Regions from separate parts of the Sphingobium olei genome, predicted to be linked through region 2. Evidence: riboswitches for the same ligand, from Rfam matches in the RefSeq annotation. Region 2 holds a riboswitch; the other holds the start of a gene.

Region 1 (7,194 bases), on a different contig from region 2:
AGTCGACGCGCGCGGCGTCGGCGAGACTCAACCGCGAGGCGGACGCAGAAGCTTAGATGGGTCGATCCCGCTGGGGAGCGATGGAGTTAATATCGACCACACGCGAGCGGCGACGATGGCCGCAACCGGCGCAGCCCTCGCGCCATCGAAAGCAACCCAGTGGCCTGCGGCGTGGGCAAGAAGGTGAGCTGGCCCGTCGCCGTCGGCCTGCTTTGCCGGAGCCTGATCGTCATGATCGATCATAACCGCATGGTCGTGATCGTCATCAGAATGGGTATCGACCATGGCGACTTGAACCGGGCCGTGATCGTGAACCATGGCGCTATGCCATCCCGATACTGCGACAAGCCCGAGGACAGCGGCCAGCGCCAACACGACTCCTAGGATCGCAACAGAGGAACGCTGCACCGCCATCATTTGCAGCGTAAGCCGACGCAAAAAACGGGGCAAGGAAATCACTTGCCGGTCAATTCGAGCGTTCACGCTATTTCAGCCTGCTCGACATTATACCAGCGCCTTGGCGGCGAGACACGACATCAGGACGTGCCCCCCTTTGCGGAACGGTCGGTCAGCTTTGCCAAGCGGTGTGGCAGGTCGCTCATGACGCGGCGTGCATCACCAGGTCGCAGGTTACGCCAACGCCGGACCTCGTCGCGCGTGCGGCCACACCCCCGGCACCATCCGGTGCGGGCATCGAAACCACATAGATCGACGCAAGGCGATCGCATCAGATCGCGCCGATCCGACTGAGGCCTTGCAAGCCGGAATAGGCCATGTAGCCCGCGATCACGAGCATCAGGCCCGCCGACGCATAAGGCGCCTTGCGCGCGAAGTCGCCGAACCCTGACCAGCGCTTGCGGATGTGCGTGACGCTGAGCGATGCGATGACGCCGGCGCTGACCATCGTCACGGCAAGGCCGACGCTGAACGCGCTCACCAGCACGACACCGAGCGCGAGACGCTTGAGCTGGAGGCAGAGCAGGAGGACGGTGACGGCTGCGGGGCAGGGGATCAGCCCGCCCGTCAGGCCGAACAGCGCGATCTGGCCGGTCGTTACCTGACGATCGGCGAACCGGCGGCTGATATCGGCGGCGTGGGCGCGCTCATGCGCGTTCATGTAGGCATCGTCGCCCGTGACCTTCAGTCCATCATGCCCGTGGCCGTGATCGTGCCCGTGTTCGGCGAATGTGAGGTCGTAGTCATGGCTGTGGCCGCCGTGGCCCAGCGAGACGCGCGCGTTGAAGGCGTGCGGTTCCGGGATCTCCTCGACGCTTTCGATGTAATCGCCCCGATCGACGAAGCGGAATGTCTGCGAACGGCCTTCGCCGCGATCCGTTGTGAGGATAACATCCGCCGCTTTCCAGCCACCCTTGGCAAAGCTCGCCCGCCAGCGCGGCGGCACGCCATCCTCGAAAATCTCCAGACGCATCATGCCGTGGCCGGTGTCGATCGTGCGGATCTCGTCCTCGCCGTGATGGTGGTGGTGATCGTGCGCGGCTTCGGCCTTCTGATCGGCACGCGTGCGCCAAATCATCCATAGACCGATGCCAAGAACGATGACGGCCGAGCCGAGCAGGAGGTAAGGCTCGGTCGTTTCGGTGTTGATGCCGCGCCCGAGATATTGCCCGCCAAGCGCGATGCCCCACACGATCGCGGTGTGCGAAAGCGCCGCGCACAGGCCGAGCAGGACGGCTTGGCCAACAGTGCCACGCACTGCGATAATAAACGCAGCCATCATGGTCTTGGAATGGCCGGGCTCCAGCCCGTGCAGCGCACCGAGCAGCAGCGCGGTCGGGATGAACAGCCAGAGATTGGAGCTGCCCTGTTGAACGAGTTCGGCGAAAGAGGTCATGGTGCGTCCCGGCAAGCCCGGCGGTCGCGACCGATCGGACGTGAAGTTCGGGCAGGTCCATATCCCCCCATGGGGATAGAGTCTATCCCCCCGGGGGGTTGCTCGACAAAGTTCGTCCGTTTGTCTTATAGGGTGACATGGCCCATTACGATCATTCCAATCATCCCGCGATCATCAAGCGGCTCAACCGTGCGACCGGGCACCTGAAAAGCATCGTCGGGATGATCGAAGAGCAACGGCCGTGCGTCGATATCGCGCAGCAGCTTCAGGCGGTGGAGAACGCGATCGCCAGCGCCAAGCGCGCGCTCATCAACGATCATATCGATCACTGCTTGGTTCACGCCGAAGAGGGCGAGGGGACAAAGGTGGCGGTGGAGCAGTTCCGGGCGATATCCAAATACTGGTGATCGCCTAATCGGACAGGGTTGATCGGATTCGGCTTGTACATATGCCCCCCAGGGGATACGGGCGTCTCACTCTTGGGGAGTAGCTACCCGCTGTTGCGGGGCCATCGTCAACATCCTTGAACCTTCCGGTTCGTGGCGATGGCAGCAGATTTTGATCTGCCCGGCGAGACCAACGATGCGCTACCTCTCTCGTGGCCGGAGGTGGATTGCGTCGTTCGGTTGACGGCCCTTGGACGTATATCAATGACGGGTTTGCTAACGCTCGGCGCTCTTGGCGCCAGCTTGTCGGTCGACGCCTTCGCTGCGGCGGTGGGGAAGGGTGCGACCAATCAGCGCAATCGTTGGCGCGATGCCTTACGTGTCGGCGCCGTGTTCGGCTTCTTCGAGGCGATCACGCCGGCGATTGGCTGGGCGATCGGCCTGGCGCTGAGCACTTGGATCGCGGCAGTCGATCATTGGATAGCCTTCTTCCTGCTTTTCGGCGTCGGCGGGCATATGATCCATGCAGCGACGAAAAGCGACGTGGACGCGGGTCAGCGCGCTCAGACCGGCGTGTGGCGACTGGTCGTTACCGCGCTCGCCACCAGCATCGATGCAACGGCGGTGGGTGTCAGTCTCGCGGTCATGCAGGTCAATATCCTGACCGCGTGCCTCATCATTGGCGGGATCACCACGGTCGTCGCCACGATCGGCGTCATGCTCGGCAAGCACGCGGGACGGTATATCGGCCGCTATGCAGAGATGCTGGGCGGGCTGACGCTCATCCTCATCGGCGGCACGATCCTCTACCAGCACCTCACCGCCTGACCTCAAACCAGCGCGCCGCTTGCTCGCTTGGCGGGGAAGCGGCGCGCGATTTCGCAGCTAGTCCGCGATAAAGCTGCCGCGTCCTCCCCGGAACGCGCCGACGACATTGCCACGATCCCAATGGCCGGACAGGATGCCGCGCCGGGGGATGCTTCCGACCGGCTTGCGGCGCGCGGCGAGTAGCCGCGCGCGGCGTGTATCGCGATCGATGGGCAAGCCCGTCATGATGTCGATGGCGGTGCGCAGCGGGGTCATGCGGGCCGCCACTGCTCGACCAGCGCCGCCATCGCGTCGCGGTAGCCCCAAGCATCGGGATAGACGGACGGCTCGGCCGCCAGATGCGCCATGACGATGAGCATGTCTTCCGAGATGCCGGGATCGCAATTGCAGAGGTGAAGGACCGGAAAATGGCCCCATGCACTGCCGTCCCACCATGCCAACAGGAAGTCGGCCGCACGCGAGGCTTGGCCGGTATCGGACCCGGCGACGACGATCAGGCGGGCAATGGCCTCGCCAACGTCCTCGAAGCTGACAGCCCGGATTGCGGGGCGGCGTTGGGGTGGGCTCATGACTATTCGCTTCTGCTCCTTCAAGCGTGGAAGGGGACGGGGACCAACAGCGCATCATCGATCGGCTCGACGTCGCGCAGCTCCACCATCACGATCTTCTCTACCCGCTCGGCGCCGGTCGGATCGAGATAAACATAGGTGTGGCCTGCAAACACCGGGCTGCACAAGCGCCAGATCACGCCTTTCCGACCGATGCGGCGTTCCGCGCGCCCGTCATAGGATGCGAAAGCGCCCGCAATCCGGACCCGCTGCGCGATCCGCAGCCAATTGGCTGCGCCGTCGATGACGACGGCCAGTTCCTCCGGCGAAAGAGCCGGTCGGCCGATGCCGAACGTCGCTTGGGGATCGCGCGCGATCCGGGACAGCTTCTCCTCGACCGGTTCCGGTTTCCAGTCGCTGACTGGCCCGGGGGCGGCCTTGTACATATGCGTTACCGGCTTCCCGCCGAACAGGTCGGGTTGTACGCCGACAAGGCGGCGGTGGAACATCGCCTTGTGATAGTCGCGCCGCCATTGCGCTTCGGGGGTCAGCGGCTTCGCATTTGGGCCATCGCGCATGATCGCGACCAGCTCGTTAAACTCCTCCTCGCTCACCGTGGCGACGCTCGGGTCAAAGACAATGCGCGCCGCCACGCCCCGGCCCCCGTCGGGGCCGGGATCGTCGGCGGCGGTCACGCCGCCGCCTCCAGTTCGGGCGCTGTCTCGACCGCCATGCGGCTCAACAGCCAGTCGGACGCGTCCTGCGCGAGCCGTGCGGCGGTGAAGATGCACTTCTTGTCGTTGCGGAGCGCTTGAAGCCAGTTCGCCAGATAGGCGGCGTGGTCCTCGCGATCGTGGAGCTTGATGCCGATGGTGGCGCTGACGAACGCGGCCCCAAGCTCGGCGACCAGTTCCTCGCGAGCATAGTCCTCGCGCTTCGTGGAAATGAGGGAGGGGCGGGCAAGGCGGTCAACGTGCCCCGTCGCATGGCAAAGCTCGTGCGCTAGGGTCGAATAATAGTCGTCGCTGGTGTGGAAGTCGGCAAACTGCGGCATGACGACATGATCGCCGCTCGGCTGATAATAGGGCTGGGAACCGAAGTGCTTGAGGGTGACGGGCACGCGGGCAAAGAGCGTGTCCAGTTCGGCGTCGCGCTGGTCGGGATTGGTCGCGGTGATGACGGGCAAGGGGGCAGGATATTTCGCCTCGATGCCGTCGATCTGCTCGGCATTGAAGACGGTGTAGCGCTTGAGGAACGCCACCTGACGCTTGCCATCCTCGCCTCGCTCTGCGCCCTCCTGTGCCTTGCTGTCGGCGTTCACCTCGATCTTGTTGGCATAGACGACGGTTGAGCCCTTCTCGCCCTTGCGGACGCAGCCGCCGAGCGCGAGCGCCTGCTTGAAGGTCAGCCAATGCGGGGAAGCATAGCCCTTCGTCATGGCGGCAACCCAAAGGGTCAGGACGTTGATGCCGCGATAGGGAACCCCCGTCGAGCGCAGCGGGATGGTGGGTGCGGTGCTGCCGTTCCACGATTTCGACCAAGGCCGGGTGCCCGCCTCGATCATGGCGATCATCTGATCGGTGATTTCCTGATAGATGTCGGCCCGGTTGTCGGTGATCCGTCCCATGATTGTCTTCCTTTCCTCTGAGGCTGAAAGCCGGTCGCAACAGCAACCGGCTCTGCCTTTCCGGCGAGGAACGGGATGGGGAGGGAGGGCGAGAATCTACCGCTGGCGCGGGCGAGCCGCCCTAGCGTGGCCGACGCCCTGCAGGGCGTCGAGTGCCACGCTTGGCGGATTACACGGGCGGTCGATTGTCGTTCGGGAACGAAAGGGCAGCCGCCCTTGGTGTTCCCCGGCGCTGGATGGCCTCCGGGGGAGGGCAGCGGCGCGAACGGGCTTACGCCGCGCCCTAGGCGCTTCGATCAGGTGTGCCACGTGGCACACCTTTCACGCGAGGATCGTCACCCAATAGGGCCGAGACGGCGGTACGGCGGCTTGGTCGGCGCAGAGAGCGAAAGGAGCGGTGCTTGCAGGGTCGCACCCGGCTTCACGCTGATCCTAGACGTTAGCGTTCTGTAGCAACCCTGTTGAATAGAGCGCCATCTATAAGCTGGATCTCTGCCGTTTTGAGGGGCCGCACACCCTCTTTGGTGAGAACCCATGTCATGTCGTTGGATTGCCCCAGCGTGATACCTGACACCTGCTTTCCTTCGAGATGGTAAATCCACACCTCCCCTCGGGTGATGTTACCTATGCGGTCTTTCGCTCGGATCGTACCTGCAACATGGCCAGCGGCGACCACAATGAGGATGACAATGGTCCCGCACCCCACCCGAGCCATAAACAATGTCAGAGGATCAAAAAACGGCGGCCTATGCGATGCAGCCCTGGCGCGGTCGAAGAGCTTGCCGGCAATCAAAGTAAGCGCCGTCACGATCAGCAGCGGCAGGATCGCTGTAAGCCACGCGCCGGTTGTGGTGATAATGGCACCGAGGCCCTCCACCGCAACTGCAATGTTCGAACCGCCAAGATTGGTCGGATCGATGGCAAAACGGCCGAAATAGGCCTGTCTGTAGGTCCACCCGGCAAAATAGATGGCCGCTAATATGGTGGCGATCACGAAGGCGGAGTCAAACGCCTTGGTGACGAGTTCACGCGGTGAGGAAGATGTTCCAGGGCCTGCGGGCATTTGTCCTCCTTACGGGAATGGCTTTGCGAAGCGGCGTATAGATCCCACGTACACGGGTGGCTGGATCGTCGAGCTGACGAACGCGGCCCCAGCTCGGGAACCAGTTCCTTGCTGGCGTAGCTGTGCCACGTGGCACACCCCTCTTCATCGCTGGAACGATGCGTCCGACCCGGCCGAGTGATATGCCGGCGGATTGACCCGCCGGAGTCAGGCCGGCGTGTCGTCGTTGCCCGGTGCAGGCTGTGCGAGACCTGTATCGACGACGGCGGGTAGGGCTTCCACCGTTTCGACCTCGGTAGCGGCCGTTTGCAGGCGGATCGAGCTTCGCACCGATGCCGCGTCGAGCCGGTCCTGAAAGTAGGTCTGCGACCAAGCCATGTCAGCCCATTCGTCGGGGCGCGCCTGATAGGCGCCGACGCGGCCGACCAGACCACATAGCCAGTCGGCGCACTGGCATGTCTGGTAGCGTTCGCTCTCGACTTGGAAGGGCGGCTCGATGATGCGACGCCGGGGGGAGGGGCCACCATACATGGCTTGGCTCGCGCGAGTCAGGATGGCGTCGCGATCCTGATGCTCGTCCATGACGATGACCATATCGGCGTCGTTCTGATCGGCATATTGGTTGAGGCGCTTCATCGCCTCGCCCAGGACCGTGAGGTAAAGCGCCTGCGCCTTAAACTCCGCGACGGGGCGGTTCTTCTCGAGGCCAACGTAGAAGACATGCCCGCCGCTTGCGCGGATCTTGTTGAGGATGCGATTGGCCGCCGTGCGAACCTGCCGGTATTTCTCGACGTTCATGCTGGTGAAGAGGGCCGAGCCCTTCTTCTCCCATGTCGCGGGATGCTGGCCGCTTTGCCCGATCTCCCAAGCCAGCATGTTGCATTTGAGCT
Region 2 (7,194 bases):
CATCATGGGGCCCATCATGCGGGTCATGACCCCATCGGGGATGATGACGGCGGCGATGGGTCGGGCCTTGGCGAGCAAGGCGGGATCGACCGGCGCAAGAGTTTCGACGGATGTAGGCGCCGCCGAAGCCTGCGCCAGAGCGGGGACGGCCAGCGCCAGCAGCGGGATGGCGAGCAGGTGCCTCATGCCGCGACCCTTTCGCCGGCTGCGGCCTTCGCCTTCGCACGCAAATAACGATGCATATGTTCGGTGACGTCGCGGCCGTCGCGGATGGCCCAGACGACAAGGCTCGCGCCACGCACGATGTCGCCGGCGGCGAACACGCCGTCCATGCTGGTCATCATCGTCTTGTGATCGACGCGCAGCGTACCCCAGCGGGTGACGGAAAGGTCGTCCGAGCCGAACAGCCTGGGCAGATCCTCCGGATCATAGCCCAGCGCCTTGATGACGAGATCGGCTTCCAGCGTGTGCTCGCTGCCGGGGTCCGGTTCGGGCGCGCGGCGGCCCGACGCGTCGGGCTGGCCGAGGCGCATCTTCGTCACCTTGACGCCGGTCACTTGGCTTGTGCCTTCAAAGGCGATGGGGGCGGTCAGCCACACGAACTCGACGCCTTCCTCTTCCGCATTGGCGACTTCGCGCTGCGACCCCGGCATATTGTCCCGGTCGCGGCGGTAGAGGCACTTCACCGACTTCGCGCCCTGGCGGATCGCGGTGCGCACACAGTCCATCGCCGTGTCGCCGCCGCCGATGACGACGACATTCTTGCCGGTGGCGAGCAGGGTGCCGTCCTCATGTTCCGGCACGGCGTCGCCGAAGCCGGCCTTGTTGGACGCGGTGAGATAGTCGAGCGCCTTAACCACGCCCGCCGCGCCGACGCCGGGCGCCTTGATGTCGCGGGGCTTGTAGACGCCGGTGGCGATCAGGATGGCGTCATGGCGCTGGCGCAGTTCTTCCAGGCTGGCGTCGCGGCCGACCTCGAAGTTTTCGTGGAAGACGATGCCGCCGTCCTTGAGGCGCTGGACGCGGCGCATGACGACGTCCTTTTCCAGCTTGAAGCCGGGAATGCCGTAGGTCAGCAGGCCGCCCGCGCGGTCGTGCCGGTCATAGACATGCACGTCATGCCCTGCCGCGCGCAGATATTCCGCCGTGGTGAGGCCGGCGGGGCCGGCACCGATCACACCGATGGACTGGCCGGTCGGCGCGCCGGGAACCAGCGGTTCGACCCAGCCTTCCTTCCAGGCGGTGTCGGTGATGAATTTTTCGACCGACCCGATGGTGACCGCGCCGTGGCCGGAAAATTCGATGACGCAATTGCCTTCGCACAGGCGATCCTGCGGGCAGATGCGGCCGCAGATTTCCGGCATGGTGGAGGTGAGGTTGGACAGCTCATAGGCTTCGCGCAGCCGGCCCTCCGCCGTCAGGCGCAGCCAGTCGGGAATATGGTTGTGCAGTGGGCAATGGGTGGCGCAATAGGGGACGCCGCATTGCGAGCAGCGCGACGCCTGCTCCTCCGCCTTCTGGACCAGGAAGCTGCGGCTGATTTCGAGGAAATCGTCCGCACGATCGTCAGCGGCGCGCTTTTCCGGGTAGGATTGGCCCAAGCCCACGAACTTCAGCATCGGATTGTCGGCCATGAATGCGTCCCTGATTGAATGACAGGAGCGCGGATAGCAGAAAAACCCACGGAGTCACGCGGATTCTGCAATATAAGACAGCAAATATTACCTATTTATTGGGCAGAATTGAATTTACTCGATTTTCTTGGCAACAATCTTGCGCGATATAGGTCCGATGCGGCCTTATCGCGCCGCCAGCCAGATCAGCGCGGCCGCACCGGCGATGATTCGATACCAGGCGAAGGGCGCGAAACCGTGGCGCGACACCAGCCCGACGAAGGCGCGAATGACGACGATCGCCACAACGAAGGAGACGACGAAGCCGAGTGCGATGTCGCCCCAGCCGACCGTCGCGCTGGTTAGCTGGTCGCCTTTCTTGAGCAGTTCCAGCGCCGTCGCGCCCAGCATCGTGGGAATGGCGAGAAAGAAGCTGAACTCGGCGGCGGTGCGCCGTTCCACACCCAGCGTCAGCGCGCCCATGATCGTCGCGCCGGACCGGCTGACGCCGGGAACCATCGCAAGGCACTGGATGAAGCCGATCCCCAACACCCGGACGAGCGGGATGTCCGCAATGCCATGGAAGCGCTGTTCCTTCACCGCGCGCTCGATGAGGAGGATAGCGATGCCGCCCGCGATCAGCGCCCAGGCGACGACATGCGGCGCGCCAAGCAGGATTTCGATATAGTCGTGCAGCACGAGACCGATCACCGCCGCGGGAATGAAGGCGAGGATGAGGTTGCGCAGGAAGCGCCAGCTGACCGGCTCGCGGCGCAACAGGCCCATGCCCACCGCCCAGAAGGTGCGCCAGTAGAGCACCACCACGGCCAAGATCGCGCCCAGCTGGATAATGACGTTGAACATCGCCCAGGTGGACGCGTCATAGCCCAGCAGCTCGCTGGCAAGGATGAGGTGGCCGGTCGAGGAGACGGGCAGGAATTCGGTGAGCCCCTCCACGATGCCGAGCAGGATGACGGTGAGGATATGGTCCATGCAGGCGTGCTCCCGTTCTCGCTTCCTCGACAGGAAGGGTTCGCATCAGAGGATCGCGCCAACCCCGCCTTGAGCGGGTCCGGCGCGATCACAGGGGGTCGATACGCAGTCGATCAGGCCTTCGCGCGGCCGGCGAAGCGGCCGTGGCGGCGGTAGCGCACCAGCCAGCGGTCCGCGACGGCAGCAAGCGGCGTGGGCGACACGCCGAGCGCGGCGAGGCCTTGCGCCCCCGACACGGCGATATTGTCGCGGCCAAGCATCGCGAGCTGGTCGCGGGTGATGGGGCCGCCTGGCAGCATGGCCAGCAGCGAGGCGAAGGGGCCGGGCACGTCCACCAGCGGCCTGTCACGACCGATGGTCTTCGCGATCCAGCCGTTGATGTCCTTCAGGGACATGACCTGCGGGCCGGCGACTTCATAGGTCTTCCCGCCGTGGAGATCGGGCGCCTGCGCGGCATTCGCGATGGCGTGGGCGACGTCCGCGACATAGACGGGCTGAAATTTGGTCGCGCCGCTGACGACCGGGATGACGGGCGCCATGCTGATGATTTCGGCAAAGCGGTTGAGGAACTGGTCTTCCGGGCCGAAGATGATCGAGGGACGGATGATGGTGGCGTTGGGGAAGGCCGCCTTGACCGCGGCTTCGCCAGCCGCCTTGGACCGGCCGTAGGCGGAGGGGCTTTCCGGGTCCGCGCCGATCGCCGACACATGGACCAGCGCTGTCACGCCGGCTGCCGAGGCGGCCTTTGCGACATTGGACGCGCCCTGATGATGGAACGCGTCGAAGTCGCCGGCCAGGATGCCGACCAGGTTGATCACGACGTCGCTGCCATGGATGGCGCGGGTCACGCTTTCGGGCTTGCGGATGTCGGCGGCGACGAACTGGCTCTGGCCCAGCGCGCCGAGCGGCTTCACCTTGACGGCGGTGGCGAGGTCGCGCTGCGCGATCCGCACGCGCGCGCCGCGCGCCATCAGCGCCTGGGCGACCTGCCGGCCCAGAAAGCCGCCGCCGCCGAAGATGGTTACGAGACTGTCCTTCATCACGCGGACCCCATGTCTTTCAAAGGTTGTAGATGACTCTGGTTCAACCCCTTGCAACAGCCGCCGCGCGCTGACAACCGCCGCGCGCAAGCAGCCGCCCTTTTTTAGCCCAGCCAGCCCTGAAGATCGGCCAGCATCCACAGGCCGAGCAGCAGGAAGAGCAGCGCCGCGCCGATCTGAAGCGCGCGCATCGGCACTTTCTTCGCCAGCGCTTCGCCGAACAGGACGGCGGGGACATTGGCGATCATCATGCCCAGCGTGGTGCCCATGGTGACGGCGAACAGATTGTCGAAGCGCGCGCCGAGCGCCACTGTCGCCACCTGGGTCTTGTCGCCCATTTCGACGAGGAAGAAGGCGACCAGCGTGGTCATGAACACGCCCGCCTTCGACGGCGCCTTGAGCGGGGCGTCGGCGTCGATCTTGTCGGGGATCAGGGTCCAGCCGGCCATGAGGATGAAGGAAGCAGCGACGGCGTAGCGGAACCAGGGCTGGGTCAGCACGCCGGCGATCGAATGACCGACCAGCGCGGCGAGGAAATGATTGGCGACGGTCGCGCCGAAGATGCCGAGGATGATCGGCACGGGCTTGCGGAAGCGGGTGGCGAGCAGCATCGCCAGCAGCTGCGTCTTGTCGCCCATTTCGGCGAGCGCCACCAGCGCGGCGGATGTCAGAAGGGCTTCCATTCAGGCGTTCCGGGGCCGGGCGGAGACGATCGACACAATGCCATCACCGTCCTCCGCCCGGCCGGGCAACAGAACGAAGATGCCATTGGTCTCGCCCGATGCGGCCGTTCCTAACGGACGGCGACACATCCCATATGCCATGACCTCTCGGCCAAATATGTTGACATATGGCCCGTCCCATTTGGAACGGCTGGCTACTCCCCAGATGACGCGCTAGCCTCTAGTCGAGCGGCATGGAGATGGCAAGCATGGCGCAGCGGGGGGAAATCGGGATGGCGGTATTGGAGCGGCTGATCGTCAAGAGCATCGACCATATGGACCGGACCTATCCAAGATGAAGATGCCGATCGCGATCGCCGCCGCCCTGCTGTTCGCGCCGGCGGCGCAGGCGGGGATGGAGGATCAGGGCGTAGCATCGCTGTCCGCCGATCTGGCGAGCGGGCGCACGAGCAGCGAGAAAGCGGTGCGCGCCTACCTGAAGCGCATCGCGGCGATGGATCGGACGGGGCCGCGGATCAACAGCATCATCACGATCAATCCCGATGCAGTCGCGCAGGCGCGGGTGCTGGACGCCGAACGGCGCGCGGGGAAGCTGCGCGGGCCGCTGCATGGTGTGCCGATCCTGCTGAAGGACAATATCGAGGCGGCGGGGATGCCGACCACGGCGGGATCGCTGGCGCTGGCGCGCAACGATGCCGGCCGCGATTCGCCGGTTGCCGCCGCGCTCAAGGCGAAGGGCGCGATCATTCTCGGCAAGACGAACTTGAGCGAATGGGCCAATTTCCGGTCCGAACGGTCGATGAGCGGATGGAGCGCGGTAGGCGGCCTCACGCGTAACCCCTATGCTCTCGATCGCACCACCTGCGGATCGTCAAGCGGGTCGGGTGCGGCGGTGGCGGCGGGCTTCGCGCCGGCGGCAATCGGCAGCGAGACCAACGGGTCGATCATCTGCCCGTCCTCGATGATGGGGCTAGTGGGGCTGAAGCCGACGATCGGCCTCATCCCCCGCACCCATATCGTCCCGATCAGCCATAGCCAGGACACGGCCGGCCCGATGGCGCGCAGCGTGCACGATGTGGCGATATTGTTCTCCGCGCTGATCGCCAGTGATCCCGGCGATCCCACCACCGCCAATGCCATGGCCCATGCGGGCGACTATGCCGCCGCGCTCGATCCCAAGAAGATCAGGGGGATGCGGATCGGCGTGCTGCGGGGCGGGGCGCAGCCGGATCTGCTCGCCCGGTACGAGGCGGCGCTGGCGGTGCTCAAGACATTGGGTGCGACTTTGGTCGAGGTGAAGAAGCCGGCGATGGAGGGCATGTCGGACGCGAGCTACGACGTCCTGAAATATGAGTTCAAGGCGGACGTGAACGCCTATCTCGCCTCCACCCGGCCCGACCAGGTGGCGACGCGGACGCTGGCCGACCTCATCGCCTTCGATAGCGCCCAGGCGGACAAGGAGATGCCGCTGTTCGGGCAGGAGATTTTCGCCATGGCGCAGGCAAAGGCCGGGCTGGACGACCCCGCCTACAAGGCGGCGCGGGAGAAGTCGTTGCGGCTCGCAGGTCGTGAGGGGATCGACGCGATGCTGGCGGACAATCGCGTCGACCTGCTGGTGACGATCAGCTACGGGCCGGCCTGGCCGTCTGACACGGTGTGGGGCGATCAATATGAGGGGCCGGGCGGGTCGACCGGGCCGGCGGCGATCGCGGGATATCCGCACCTGACCGTGCCCATGGGGCTGGCGCGCGGATTGCCGGTTGGACTGAGCTTCATCGCGGGCGCCTATGCCGAGCAGAGGCTGCTCGACGCGGGCTATGCCTATGAGCAGGCGGCGGGGCTGAAGCTGCGGCCGGATTTTCGCGCGACGGTGGACGAGGGCGCGGCGCTGGAGGGCGCGCGGTAGATCAGGGTTCGCCGCGGCTTTCCTGCATCCGCCGTTCGGCGAACCATTGGGCCATCATCTGGGCGAAGCAGCCGGTGTTCGCGCCGCCGATGGCGGAACAGCCCATGGGCGTGGAATTGCGCTGTACCTGCTCCATCGTCGCGACCTGGCTGCCCCAGCCGGGGCCGCCAGCCACGGCGGGCTTTTCGCGCAGCTTCTTGGGGATGCGGTAGCGTTCCGACTCGGGGCGGCGGGCGCAGACCACGATCTCGTCGCCCTGGCCTTGCGGGCAAGGATCGTCGCCATAGACGGTAAGATTGATGGTGCGTTCCGGTGGCGGCGCGGGCTGGGCAAGGACCGGCGCGGGCGCGAGCAGCGCGAGAAGGGGCAGGAGGTGCAGACGGCGCATCATATCTATTCCTTATACGCCCCTTTATGCCGGACCTCTTCGAGCCCGTTTTCCCATGGACGGCATGGCCTGCCGCAACCCGTCAAGGTTGCGCAGGCTGTGTGGGTTGCGCGGACTGTTGCTGCTGGGCGGCGGCTTCCTCCGCCTTCACCCGCGCCTCGATGGCCTTGCTATCGGCGTCGATGGTGGACAGGCGCTTGGCGCGCTCGGCCTCCACCAGATCCTTCCAGCTCGCATTGTCGGCCTGCTGCCGTTCCGCCTTGGCGAGGCGGGCGAGCTGCGCGAAGCAGCCGGTCGCGCCGCCAGCGCCCACAGGCGAGCAGCTTTCGGTGCCGGACCGGCCGACATATTCCATCGATCGGACGCGCTCGCCCCATGCCTGGTTGCTGGGCTTGTTGGGATCGCCGCGCAGCGGCTCGGGAATGCGATAGCGTTCCTCCTCGCCCTTGCGCGCGCACACGACGATGTCGTCGCCCCCGCTTTGCGGGCAGGCGTCTTCGCCATAGACGATGACGATATTGACCTTCTCGCTGCCTGGATCGGTTACGGCGGTCGGCGCGCTTGCCTGCTG

What was found. Region 2 has a riboswitch for manganese ahead of ACFQ24_RS19005 (TMEM165/GDT1 family protein). Riboswitches for the same ligand answer to the same signal wherever they lie in the genome.
Region 1: linked by a shared signal. The riboswitch ahead of ACFQ24_RS03605 (manganese efflux pump MntP) and the one ahead of ACFQ24_RS19005 (TMEM165/GDT1 family protein) in region 2 are both predicted to bind manganese.

The regions. Positions count from the first base shown of each region.
Region 1 is NZ_JBHTLS010000011.1:66,449-73,642, forward strand. It holds gene ACFQ24_RS03585 (hypothetical protein) at 172-384, shown strand; gene ACFQ24_RS03590 (DUF1289 domain-containing protein) at 537-728, opposite strand; gene ACFQ24_RS03595 (nickel/cobalt efflux transporter) at 728-1,852, opposite strand; gene ACFQ24_RS03600 (metal-sensing transcriptional repressor) at 1,990-2,259, shown strand; yybP-ykoY riboswitch at 2,328-2,498, shown strand; gene ACFQ24_RS03605 (manganese efflux pump MntP) at 2,503-3,066, shown strand; gene ACFQ24_RS03610 (hypothetical protein) at 3,124-3,321, opposite strand; gene ACFQ24_RS03615 (DUF7673 family protein) at 3,318-3,635, opposite strand; gene ACFQ24_RS03620 (hypothetical protein) at 3,656-4,309, opposite strand; gene ACFQ24_RS03625 (ArdC family protein) at 4,306-5,241, opposite strand; gene ACFQ24_RS03630 (hypothetical protein) at 5,681-6,304, opposite strand; gene ACFQ24_RS03635 (DUF3800 domain-containing protein) at 6,512-7,194, opposite strand, start outside.
Region 2 is NZ_JBHTLS010000134.1:199,303-206,496, reverse strand. It holds gene ACFQ24_RS19025 (DUF2059 domain-containing protein) at 1-186, opposite strand, end outside; gene ACFQ24_RS19020 (NAD(P)-dependent oxidoreductase) at 183-1,634, opposite strand; gene ACFQ24_RS19015 (undecaprenyl-diphosphate phosphatase) at 1,800-2,606, opposite strand; gene ACFQ24_RS19010 (complex I NDUFA9 subunit family protein) at 2,720-3,646, opposite strand; gene ACFQ24_RS19005 (TMEM165/GDT1 family protein) at 3,751-4,329, opposite strand; yybP-ykoY riboswitch at 4,427-4,545, opposite strand; gene ACFQ24_RS19000 (amidase) at 4,664-6,235, shown strand; gene ACFQ24_RS18995 (hypothetical protein) at 6,237-6,623, opposite strand; gene ACFQ24_RS18990 (hypothetical protein) at 6,706-7,194, opposite strand, start outside.